Regions from separate parts of the Massilia sp. 01N417 genome, predicted to be linked through region 1. Evidence: predicted binding sites of a transcription regulator. Region 1 holds the regulator's gene; the other holds the start of a gene.
The links. Region 1 encodes FliA, which starts transcription of late flagellar genes. Its sites were predicted from a motif close to CTAAAGTTTNNNNNNNNNNNGCCGNTA; they were not measured.
Positions count from the first base shown of each region.

Region 1 (5,602 bases):
AGGCAGCTGGCGGCCAGCGATCCCGCCAGGGCGGTCGAGAATGCCGACTCGCACGAGTACTTCGGCGAAAACACCCCGCCACTCCCGTAGGGTGGGCACGCTGTGCCCACGCCGGTCCCACCCCACCCTACCTAGCATGAGTTTGTTAAATTTTCCTGCGCGCGATTACATGCTTTGACGCAGGTCAATCGTATAGACAATAGCGCCGAAATCCGTTTGCGCACGCTCATGAACTCCGTGAGGATGATTGCTGGGCTCAGCCCGCTAGAACAATGGCTGCGGGGCAGCCGATAACGAACCTTACGGAGAGAACCATGAGCAGGAAAATCGTGAAATGGGCTGCCGGCGCCGCCGTGCTGGCCATGTCGATGGCCGCCCAGGCCGGCAATAACGGCGTCGTCGTCTCGGTCGCGCCCGAGAAGGCCTCGCTTGGCAAGAGCGACGACGTGGTGGTCAAGGTTACCTTCACCAATACCTCGGGCAGCCCGCAGTACGTGCTGAAGTCGCACACGCCTTTCGAGGAGGCCGATGCACCGCTGTTCGAGATCACGCGCGACGGCCAGAAGGTGCGCTATCTCGGCGCGATCGCCAAGCGCGCGGCGCCCACCGCCGCCGACTATTTCCTGCTCAAGCCCGGCGCCTCGTACAGCGTCAAGGTCGAACTGTCGGCACTCTACGACATGGCCACCACCGGCGACTATGCGATCCGCTACCACGCCGTCTCGCCCGACCTGTTCTCCGGCGGCGCCGGCGGCGGCAAGGACACCGGCGAGCTGAAGTCCGATGCCGCCACCGTCTGGATCGACGGCATCCGTCCGCGCGGCTCGCGTGAGGAAACCAGGACCCTGGCCGAGATGCAGGCCCAGGCCGGCATGGTAACGGCGGCAGGCGGCGCGCTCGCCTTCAGCAAGTGCACGACCTCGCAACAGGCCGACGTCACCTCGGCCGTCTCGGCCGCGCTGTCGATGGCGAGCGACGGCGACGCCTACATGGCCAAGGGCACGATGGGTACGCGCTACACGAAATGGTTCGGCGCGGTCGACAGCAGCCGGGTCGCTACCATCAAGGCCCACTTCGCGGCGCTCAAGGATGCCTTCGCGACCAAGCCGATCACGGTGGACTGCGGCTGCAAGAAGACCTATTACGCCTACGTCTACCCGACCCAGCCCTACACCATCTACGTGTGCAAGGCCTTCTGGAGCGCGCCGATGACCGGCACCGACTCGAAAGGCGGCACCCTGGTGCACGAGATGAGCCACTTCAACGTGGTGGCGGGCACCGACGACTGGGTCTATGGCCAATCGGGTGCGGCCAGCCTGGCGATCAGCAATCCGTCGCAGGCCATCGACAATGCCGACTCGCACGAGTACTTCGGCGAGAACACGCCAGCCTTGCAATAACGCGGCAACCTTATTTCTGGGTGTGGCTGAACATGACCGCGTCGGTCTTGATATCGGCCGCCGAATCGAGCTGGCGCACGTCCGCCAGCGCACTGCCCTCGTAGCGGATCACATAGGTGTGCGTGCCCGGCCTGAAGGCGTAGGCATGGGTGATGTCGATGGTGTGCGTGTGGGCCGAGTGCGGCGCCAGCTCGACATAGTCGTCCAGGCTCAAGGGGCTGCGCTTGACCATGCGGCCCGTGTACGGCACCGGCGCCTCGCCGGGATGCTCGCGCAGGTCGAACAGGCGACGCGTCAGTTCGGTATCCGCCGCCACCTCGCGCGGCAGGCCGACCCTGCGCTCGCCGCGGTTCTCGATCCTGAAGGTCACCAGCACCTTGTCATGCCTGGCGTCGACGCTCAGGCTCGCATGCACGTTCATCAATCCTCCTTCATCGGCGCGCGCGGCGGTGGCCGTCATGAGCCACAGCGCGGCGCACAGCATCGTTCGTCGGCGCATCGACATCTCCTGTCGGGTTGAACGATTGTGCGCCGGCATGGCCGAAATGCCAAGCGTGCGCGGGTGGGATTACTCCGTGCCCGCCAGGATGGTGACCGCCACGCGCCGGTTGCGCGCGCGCCCGACCGGATCGTCGTTGGAAGCGATCGGCTGGTTGGCGCCGCGCCCGACCGCGGCCAGGCGGCGCTCCGCCACCCCGCTCTCGATGAACAGCCGCACCACGGTGGTGGCGCGCACCGCCGACAGTTCCCAGTTCGAGGGGAAGGCGGCGTTGGCGATCGGGGTGGTGTCGGTGTGGCCCTCGACCTCGATCGCATGCGGATCGTCCTTCAGCAGGCCGGCCACGGTGGCGAGGGTTTCGCGCGCATTGCCGGTAAGGCCGGCGTCGCCCTCGTCGAACAGCACGCTGGCGTTGATCTCGATGGTGATGCCGCGGGCGTTCTGGGTGACGCGCACCTTCCCGCTCTTGACCAGCGGCGCCAGCACGCTGTTGAGCTTACGCGCCAGCAGGTCGAGGCGCTCGCGCTCGCGCTTGGCCGCCTCCGCACGCTTGTGCGCGATGATGTTCGCCAGCGGCAGCGGCAAGGGGTCGGTCTCGACCGAGGTATTGATCCTGGCGGCGGCGCCGCGCCCGCCGAAGGCGTCGCCGAGGGCGTCCGACAGCACCTTGTACTTGCCGACGTTGACCACCGAGACTGCGTACATGACGACGAAGAAGGCGAACAGCAGGGTGATGAAGTCGGCGTAGGAGATCAGCCAGCGCTCGTGGTTCTCGCTGTCTTCGACGAAGTGCTTGCGGCGCGCCATGTGCCCGGCCCGGATCAGTGCTGCGCCATCAGGCAGGCGATGCGTTCCTCGAGCACCCGGGTGGTGTCGCCGGTGGCGATGTCGTGGAACACGTCGGTCAGGATTTCGTACTGCAGCACGCGCTCGGCGACGATCCCTTTCAGCTTATTGCCGACCGGGTAGAACAGCAGGTTGGCCAGGCCCACGCCGTACACCGTGGAGACGAAGGCGACCGCGATGCCGGCGCCCAGGCGCGAGGGGTCGCTCAGGTTTTCCATCACGTGGATCAGGCCCAGCACGGCGCCCAGGATGCCGACCGTCGGCGCATAGCCGGCCGCCGATTCCCAGATGCGGGCGGCCTGGCGCTCGCGCATCTCGTAGCTGTTGATCTCGGTTTCCAGCAGGCTGCGCAGCTTGTCCGGATGGACGCCGTCGACCACCAGGCGCAGGCCCTTCTGGATGAAGGGATCGGCCTTCGCCATGTACTGTTCCAGCGACAGCAGGCCGTCGCGGCGCGCCGACAGGCTCCACAGGTGGATTTCGCGCGCCAGGTGCTGGCGGCGGTCGGGCGGCGGCGCGAACACCCAGCGCAGCATGCGCAGGCCGCGGATGAAGGCGGATTTCCTGGTTTGCAGCAGCACGGCGCCGAAGGTGCCGACCACCACGATCGCGAACGCGGCCGGCTGCACCAGCGAGGAGAACTTGCCGCCGTCGAGGGTATGGCCGACGATGATGCCGGCGATCGCCAGCAGCAGCCCGAGCAGGCTGGCTATGTCCACGCGCGCTCCCGCAGGTAGGCGCGCAGGCGGGCCACGGCCTGGCTGTGCAGCTGAGAGACGCGCGACTCCGACACGCCCATCACCGCGCCGATCTCCTTGAGGTTCAGTTCTTCCTCGTAATACAGGCCCATCAGCAGTTTTTCGCGCGGCGGCAAGGCGTCGATGGCGTCGATCACGGCCTGGCGGAAGTCGGTTTCCATCAGCGCCCGCAGCGGGTCGTCCTCGTCGACGGCATAGCGGTCGAGGAAGCTGTCGCTGCCCTCGTCGCCTTCGCCGCTGTGGAAGTCTTCGTAGTAGAGCAGCTGGTGGCCGCCGGAATCGCCCAGCATCTCCTGGTAGTCGGCCAGCGGCAGCTTGAGCGATTTCGCCACTTCGGATTCGCTGGGCGGGCGGCCGAGCTGCTGCTGCAGCGCGGCCATCGCCTGCTCCACCTTGCGCATGTTCTGGCGGGTCGAACGCGGCATCCAGTCGCTGTTGCGCAGCTCGTCGAGCATGGCGCCGCGGATCCGCAGCACCGCATAGGTCTCGAACTGGGCGCCGTGGTTCTCTTCGTAGCGGCCGATCGCATCGAGCAGGCCGATCATGCCTGCCTGTACCAGGTCATCGACTTCGACGGACGGCGGCAGCTTCGCCTTCATCTGGTGGGCGAGACGCTTCACCAACGGCATATGCTCCGTCAGCAAATGATTCTTGTCCGCTTTCCCTTTAACCGTGTACATGTTTGCTTATTCGTATTCTCTTATGCAGCGTGGCTCATGCCTGTCGCAAAACGGCCGGCCAGGCGGCGGAATGCCACCGAGGCACCCGCCAGCGGGAAAGCGTCGACCACGGCACGCCCGAGGCGTGCGGCGCGGTGCAGGTACTCGTCGGCCGGTACGGAGCCCATGGAGCTCAGAGTTACCGCCAAGTAACGTGTTGCCGCAGATGACATATTATCGTATACCACCTTCGCCTCGGCTTCGGTAGCGCCCGTGACAAGGATACCGAAGGGACGGCGGCCCAGATGCTGGGACAGGCGCTTGATCAAGGCATAGGCATTCGTGATGGATGTCGCGCCGGTCGAGACCTGGACCACGATCTCCGACGAGGCCATGATCGGCACCGGAAAGCCGCCCTCCTCGCTGAATTCGCCGTCGACGATGACGATGCTGCCGGCCGCCTGCTTGACCAGCACGTCGAAGGTCTTGGCCAGGCGGCGGGTTTCATCCGCGCCCCCCGCCTGCGCGGGGGTGACGGAAGAATGGCCCATCTTCACCACCGAAAAGCCCTGCGGCGCCGGATGGATCACCTGGTTCAGCGCACACTCCTGGCGCGCCACCTGCAGCAGGCCGGGGCCGCGGTCCACGCCCAGGCGCCGGGCCACGCCGTAGCCGCGCTCGCAGGCGTCGACGATCAGCACGTCATTGCCGCTCTGCGCCAGCGAGGCGCCGAGATTGATCAGCATGGCGCCCTTGTCGTCCTGCGCGGTCGCCGAGAGGAAGGTCACGATCCGCGGCTTGGGGCCGGCCAGCATCCGGCGCAGGCCTTCGGCCTGGTCGAAGTCGAAGCTAGCCAACATACACCTCGCGCAGCGAACGGTCGCTGTTCAGGTTGCCGAGGCCGGCCATCATCAGCGGCAGGTCGGCGTCGGAAAACTGGGCCGCGGCCTCCTTCTTGTTGCGGAAGGCGCGGTCGACCAGCATGGCGCGGTCGGCCAGGTGCAGGTCTTCCGGCACGCGCTGGCCGGTCGACACGTAATACAGGTTCAGCTTCTGGCGGATCATCACGTCCAGCACGCCGCCGATCGAAGCGGCTTCGTCCAGCTTGGTCATGATGCAGCCGGCCAGGCCGGTGCCCTGGTAGGCGCGCACCACTTCGTTCAGGGTTTCGTTGGTCGAGGTCGCGTTCAGGCACAGCAGGCGCTGCACGTTGGCGCCGCTCTCCGTCAGCATGGCCACCTGTTCGGTCACCATCTGGTCGCGCTGCGACATGCCGATGGTGTCGATCAGCACCGTGTGCTTGTTGCGCAGCTCTTTCAAGGCGATCCGCAGGTCGGCTTCATCCTTCACCGAGTGCACCATCACGCCGAGGATCTTGCCGTAGATGCGCAGCTGCTCGTGGCCGCCGATACGGTAGGCGTCGGTGGTGATCAGGGCCAG
Region 1 is NZ_JBFTRS010000006.1:2,020-7,621, reverse strand. Features, by position in the region: gene AC1DOQ_RS08295 (M35 family metalloendopeptidase) at 1-90, shown strand, start outside; gene AC1DOQ_RS08290 (M35 family metalloendopeptidase) at 315-1,400, shown strand; gene AC1DOQ_RS08285 (hypothetical protein) at 1,411-1,899, opposite strand; gene motD (flagellar motor protein MotD) at 1,969-2,706, opposite strand; gene AC1DOQ_RS08275 (flagellar motor protein) at 2,721-3,464, opposite strand; gene AC1DOQ_RS08270 (RNA polymerase sigma factor FliA) at 3,455-4,183, opposite strand; gene AC1DOQ_RS08265 (MinD/ParA family ATP-binding protein) at 4,204-5,019, opposite strand; gene flhF (flagellar biosynthesis protein FlhF) at 5,012-5,602, opposite strand, start outside.

Region 2 (5,602 bases), on a different contig from region 1:
TGAATTTCTATCACTTATGCGCCACTGCTCCCGCCGTCTCCTGTCCACGCTCGTCCTGCTGTCCGCCCTCGGTTCCGCCCACGCGGCCGAACTGGGCGAGGCGCGCGTGTCGTCCCACATCGGGCAGCCGCTGGTGGCCGACATCGAGCTGGCGATGATCGACGACCCGTCGGCGGCCGTGTCCGTGCGGCTGGCCAGTCCCGAGGTCTACAACGGCGCCGGCATCGCCGTGCCGCCGGCGCTGGCGAGCGTCAATATGTCGGTGATGCGGCGCAACGGCCGCCAGTTCCTGCACGTGACGACGCTGCGCCAGGTCGACAGCGAGCACCTGCACCTTTACCTGGAACTGGTCGACAAGGGACAGAGGGCAGTGCGCCTGGCGACCTTGTGGCTGACGCCGGACCCGAATCCGGCGCCTGCTCCCGCTCCGGCGCCGATCCCGGTCCCCGTTCCGGTCCCGGCTGCGGTGACGCATACGGACCCTGCGCCGAAGGCCGCGCCGGTGGCGGTCGCCGCACCTCCGCGCAAAACCATCGCCGTGCGCAAGCCCGCGCCGGCCGCCGACGTGGAACCGAAAGCGTCTGCGCCGCAGCCATTGCCGCTGCCGATACAGGCTCGCCAGGCCGCCGCGCCGGCCGCCTGCGCACGGTCAACCGAGCAGGCCAGCGTCTGCGTCGCTCTCGACGGCAAGAACGCCGAACTGAAAAAACAGATCGGTGTGCTGGAGGGCAAAGTGAAGTCCTTGCAGGCGAGCCTGGGCGCACCGGCGCCGGCACCCGAGGCAGCGCACAAGCCGACCGGTCCCAAGCCGATCAGCGCGATCAAGCCCCTGGTGCCGCGCAAGCCCAAGACCCCGCCGCCCGAACCGGAATCCGGTCTGCCATGGGGCTGGATCGGCGGCGCGGCGGCGCTGCTGCTGGCTTCGGGCGCCGCCTTGCTGCTGCTGCGCCGGCGTAAGCGGACGGTACGCAATGTCGACATCCCGGCCGCGCCGCGCCTGATCGAACGGCTGCGCCAGCGCATCGGTGCGCGCAGCGCGCCGGCGGCGAAGGCAGCGCCGGCACCGGCGCCGGAAGCGGTCGAGCCGACTTTCGAATAGGCGCGCACAAACTCGTCTACACAAGCTCGAAATTTGCGTTATACTGGTCCGCATGTGATCTTCTTGACCACAAAAACGGCTCAGGATCTGGCGCAGCCACCACCGATAGCGTGGCGCGGAAACCAGATGATCGTTGAAGAAACGCCTGTACCCGGAAGCGGTTTGCCTGCCTACAGTGGCAGGTGAACGCCGGATGCAACCGGCAAGAGGCGACGCCAGGAGATACCTGGTGCTCGCACTCCCCAATTCCTGAAAACCCGCTCGGATCTTCCGCAGCGGGTTTTTTCTTGCCTGCGTCCAACGCGACAGCTGAGTTTCCCGGCTTGGCTTAGGATGTCATGGTTGGCAAGGAGAATCCATGAACGATGCATCCCCGCACCCCGCCCTGCGCGGCAATATATTTTCCGAACATTGTCCTTCGCGCGAAATACTCAAGCACGTGACCAGCCGCTGGGGCGTCCTGCTGCTGGTGGCCCTGGGCGACGGCGCCCAGCGTTTCGGCGAGCTGCGCCGCAAGGTCGGCGGCATCAGCGAGAAGATGCTCGCCCAGACCCTGGTCTGGCTGGAACAGGACGGCTTCGTGCAGCGCATCGTCCACACGGCGGCGCCGCGCGTCGAGTACCGCCTGACGCCGCTGGGGGAGGAGATCAGCGGCAAGCTGGGTGAGCTGGCCGAGTGGATCGAGGGGAATATGGCGGGGATCCTGGCGGCGCAGGGCAGGGTGGCCGCGACGGCGCAAGGCGCCTGAGGCCGGGATCAGGAAGAGGCCAGGAGTTTGCGGAAGTACACGACCCGCTCGGTTTCCTCGAAGCCCAGCGCGGTGTGCATGGCATGGCTGACCACGTTGTCCAGCGGCGCGTCCGATGCGAGTTCGCTGCATCCACGCGCCCTGGCCCATGCGGCCACGGCGGCAACCAGCAGCCTGCCGACGCCCTGGCGGCGGCAGGATGGCGCCACGTAAATCCCCTCGAGAAAGGCGACCGGCGAGCTGTCCGTTCCGTTGACGTAGTCCGTGCGCAGCGAGGCTTCGACGAAGCCGGCGGCCCGGCCGTCCGCTCCGCAAGCCAGGAACTGCGCGTATTTGTCCGGCAGAGCGAGGGCGGACTGCATCTCGGCCAGGTGTTCGTCCCTGGGACAGTCCGGCCACAGCGCCTGGCGGAAGTCCAGCCAGCCGTCCTGTCCGGCCGACGCGCAGGGAAGGATGGTGATATGCATGTGTCAGAACGCCTTTACAAGAAAAAACCCCTGAGACGTCGCCATCGCAGGGGTTGTGCTTTTTGCCGGCCACGCCGGGCAGGCAGGATTCAGTGAGCGCTCATGGCCCGCTCGAGCTGCCCATGCCAGGGCTCGGTCACGTCGCGCACGGCGCGGTCGTTGGCCATGATCTGCTTGAGCAGGTCGATCTTGCGCAGGCGCTGGGCACCTTCGAGAGCCGGAACGCCCGATTTGGTGGCGCTCGCCTGCAGGGCGCACTGGGTTTCCAGGCGGGCCAGGCCGTCGAAGTCGCCTTCGCTGGCTGCTGCTGCCATGCGGCCGCTGAGGGCGGCGATGTTTTCGTACATGGCGAGGACTTCGTTGGAGGTCATGGTGCACCAAAAGCAATTTTTTCGGCCGGATTGCCGGGTATCTAAGACCTTAACGGCGCCACTTTAGGGAACTTTAGGGTTTTCGAAAGATTTTTTTAAAAATTTTTCGACATCAAGATGATGCCCGTTTGCAACGAACCGTGGCGCACGAAGCAAAGGGGCGGAACGCGACCTGCTCCCCGGATCGTGCAATCCAGCGCGGCTTTTTGCAGTCTGTCGCAATCCTGTCATCCTTGCCATTTCTCTTGCTTATAGTGCAGGGTGGATCGGTGCGCCACAGCAGCGCCGACGATAACAAGATGAGAGAGAGGGAGAAAAGTCCATGAGACGATTCCAGGCCTTCGGCGCTACCGCGCTGGCCATTGCCGCCATTAGTGCCCACGCCGAGGCACCGTTTTCTTTTGACAAGACACCGGGCAAACTGCCCAAGGACGTCATTCCGGTCGAATACATCGCCCACCTGGCGCCGGACATCGAGGCCAATACCTTCAGCGGCACCGAAGGCATAGCGATCGAGGTCCTCAAGCCGACCTCGACCATCATGCTGAACGCCGCCGCCCTGGAGATCGAGAGCGCGGCCCTGTCGGGCAAGGGCATGAAGCAGCTCAAGCTGACGCCGGTGCTGGACGACAAGCAGGAGACTCTCAGCTTCACCCTCCCGCAAGAACTGGCGCCGGGACGCTACCGCCTCGACCTGGCCTTCCGCGGCAAGATCAACCGGGAAGGGCGCGGCCTGTTCTATGTAAATTACCAGGCCGGCAAGGCCGACAAGAAGCTGATCGCCACCACCATGGAGCCGACCGACGCCCGGCGCATGCTGCCGACCTGGGACGAGCCCGCCTTCCGCGCGAAATTCCGCCTGTCGGTCGACCTGCCGGCGGGCCTGAAAGCCTATTCCAATACCCCGGTCGACAAGCAGGCGAAGCTTGCCGGCGGCAAGCAGCGCATCAGCTTCAAGCCGACCCCGAAGATGCCGAGCTACCTGGTGGTGCTGGCTGCCGGCGAGTTCGAGCGCATCAGTGCCAGGCAGGACGGGGTCGAGATCGGCGTCGTCACCACCGAAGGCAAGAAGGACAAGGGCGCATTCGCACTGAGCGCCAGCCGCGACCTGCTTCACTTCTATAACAACTACTTCGGCGTGCCGTATCCGCTGGCCAAGCTCGACCAGATCGCGATCCCGAACGGTTTCAACGGCGCGATGGAAAACTGGGGCGGCATCGTCTACAACGAGAACACCCTGCTGTACGACCCGAAGACCAGCCCGGAAAGCGTCAAGCAGGGCACCTTCTCGGTCAACGCCCACGAGATGGCCCACCAGTGGTTCGGCAACCTGGTGACCATGGCCTGGTGGGACAACCTGTGGCTGAACGAGGGCTTCGCTTCCTGGATGGCGTCCAAGGCCACCGAGCATTTCCACCCGGAGTGGCGGCCCTACCTGGCCAACATCGGCGACCGCGAGCGCGTCATGAACCTCGACTCGCGCAAGACCACCCACCCGATCCAGACCCCGGTCGAGACCGAAGCCCAGGCCGCCGACGCCTTCGACGACATCACCTACGAGAAGGGCCAGGCCTTCCTGCGCATGCTCGAGGCGTATCTTGGCGAAGACGCCTTCCGCAAGGGCATCCGCGCCTACTTGGCGAAGCACCAGTACTCGAATACCACCTCGGCCGACCTGTGGGCCGCGCTGGAGCAGGCGTCCGGCAAGCCGGTCGGCAAGCTGGCCTCGGACTGGACCACCCAGCCGGGCTTCCCGCTCATCAAGGTCGAACAGGCCTGCGAGGACGGCAAGCGCAAGGTGAGCCTCAGCCAGCAGCAGTTCCGCCTCGACGAGCCGGCCACGGAAAACCGGCTGTGGAACGTGCCCGTGCAGGTCGGTACCGTGAACGGCAAGGCGATGTATACCCTGCTGTCCGGCGCCAGTACCAAGCTGATGCTGCCGGGTTGCGAAGGTGCGCTGGTGGTGGATCCGCACAGTGTCGGCTACTTCCGCATCCAGTACGACCGTCCCAGCTTCGACGCCCTGGCCGGCCAGGCCGCGCACCTGCCGGACGCCACCCGCCTGAAGCTCCTCAACGACACCTGGACCCAGGTCACGGCCGGCAGCGTGCCGCTCGAGGCCTGGCTGAAGCTGGCCGGGCAGCTGGCCGACGAGCCGCGCCTGGCGGTGTGGGAGTCGATCGTCGCCGACCTGAACTTCCTGGATGCGCTGGCGCGCGGCGAGCCGGAGCGGCCGCAGGTCCGCCGCTTCATCATCGGCTTCGCCAGGCCGAAGCTGGCGAAGCTGGGCTGGGACGAAAAGCCGGGCGAGACCGCCGAAGACGCCCAGCTGCGCGCCCTGCTGGCCGGCGTCCTGGCCCGCGCCGGCGACGAAGAGGCGATCGCCGAGGCCCGCAGCCGCTTCCAGCGCTGGCTGAAGGACCCCGCCGCGGTCAGCCCGGCGATGATCGGCTTCGTCACCTCGGCCGCCGGCCGCTACGCCGACGCCGCCACCTTCGACGCCATCGCCGGGCGCCTGGCCGCGAGCCAGAACAACGAGGAGCGTTCGCGCCTGACCGGGGCGCTGACCCAGGTCCAGGATCCGGCCCTGGCCGACAAGGTGCTGCAGATGTCGCTGGCGCCGTCGACGCCGCCGACCATGGTCGCCCGCATCGTGCTGGGCGTGGGCCGCGAACACCTCGACCAGGCCTGGAACTTCGCCGTCGCCAACCGCGAGCCGCTGATGAAAACCCAGGATGCGCTGAACCGCTACCGGGTGTTCCCGGGTCTCGTCACCGCTTCCTCGAGCTTGCAGGACGCCCAGCGCATGGAAGACTTCGTTCGCCAGAACTTCGAGGCCGACGCCCAGGTCGAAGCGCAGCGGGTCGCCAATGGCGTGCGCGTGCGCGCGGCCCAGAAGGCGCGCCTGCTGCCACAG
Region 2 is NZ_JBFTRS010000028.1:76,603-82,204, reverse strand. Features, by position in the region: gene AC1DOQ_RS24065 (type IV pilus assembly protein FimV) at 17-1,099, shown strand; gene AC1DOQ_RS24060 (winged helix-turn-helix transcriptional regulator) at 1,458-1,847, shown strand; gene aac(6') (aminoglycoside 6'-N-acetyltransferase) at 1,856-2,314, opposite strand; gene AC1DOQ_RS24050 (flagellar protein FliT) at 2,404-2,685, opposite strand; gene AC1DOQ_RS24045 (M1 family metallopeptidase) at 3,008-5,602, shown strand, end outside.
Region 2: a site for FliA is predicted at 2,736-2,762, ahead of AC1DOQ_RS24050 (flagellar protein FliT). Genes of this name have one in related genera too.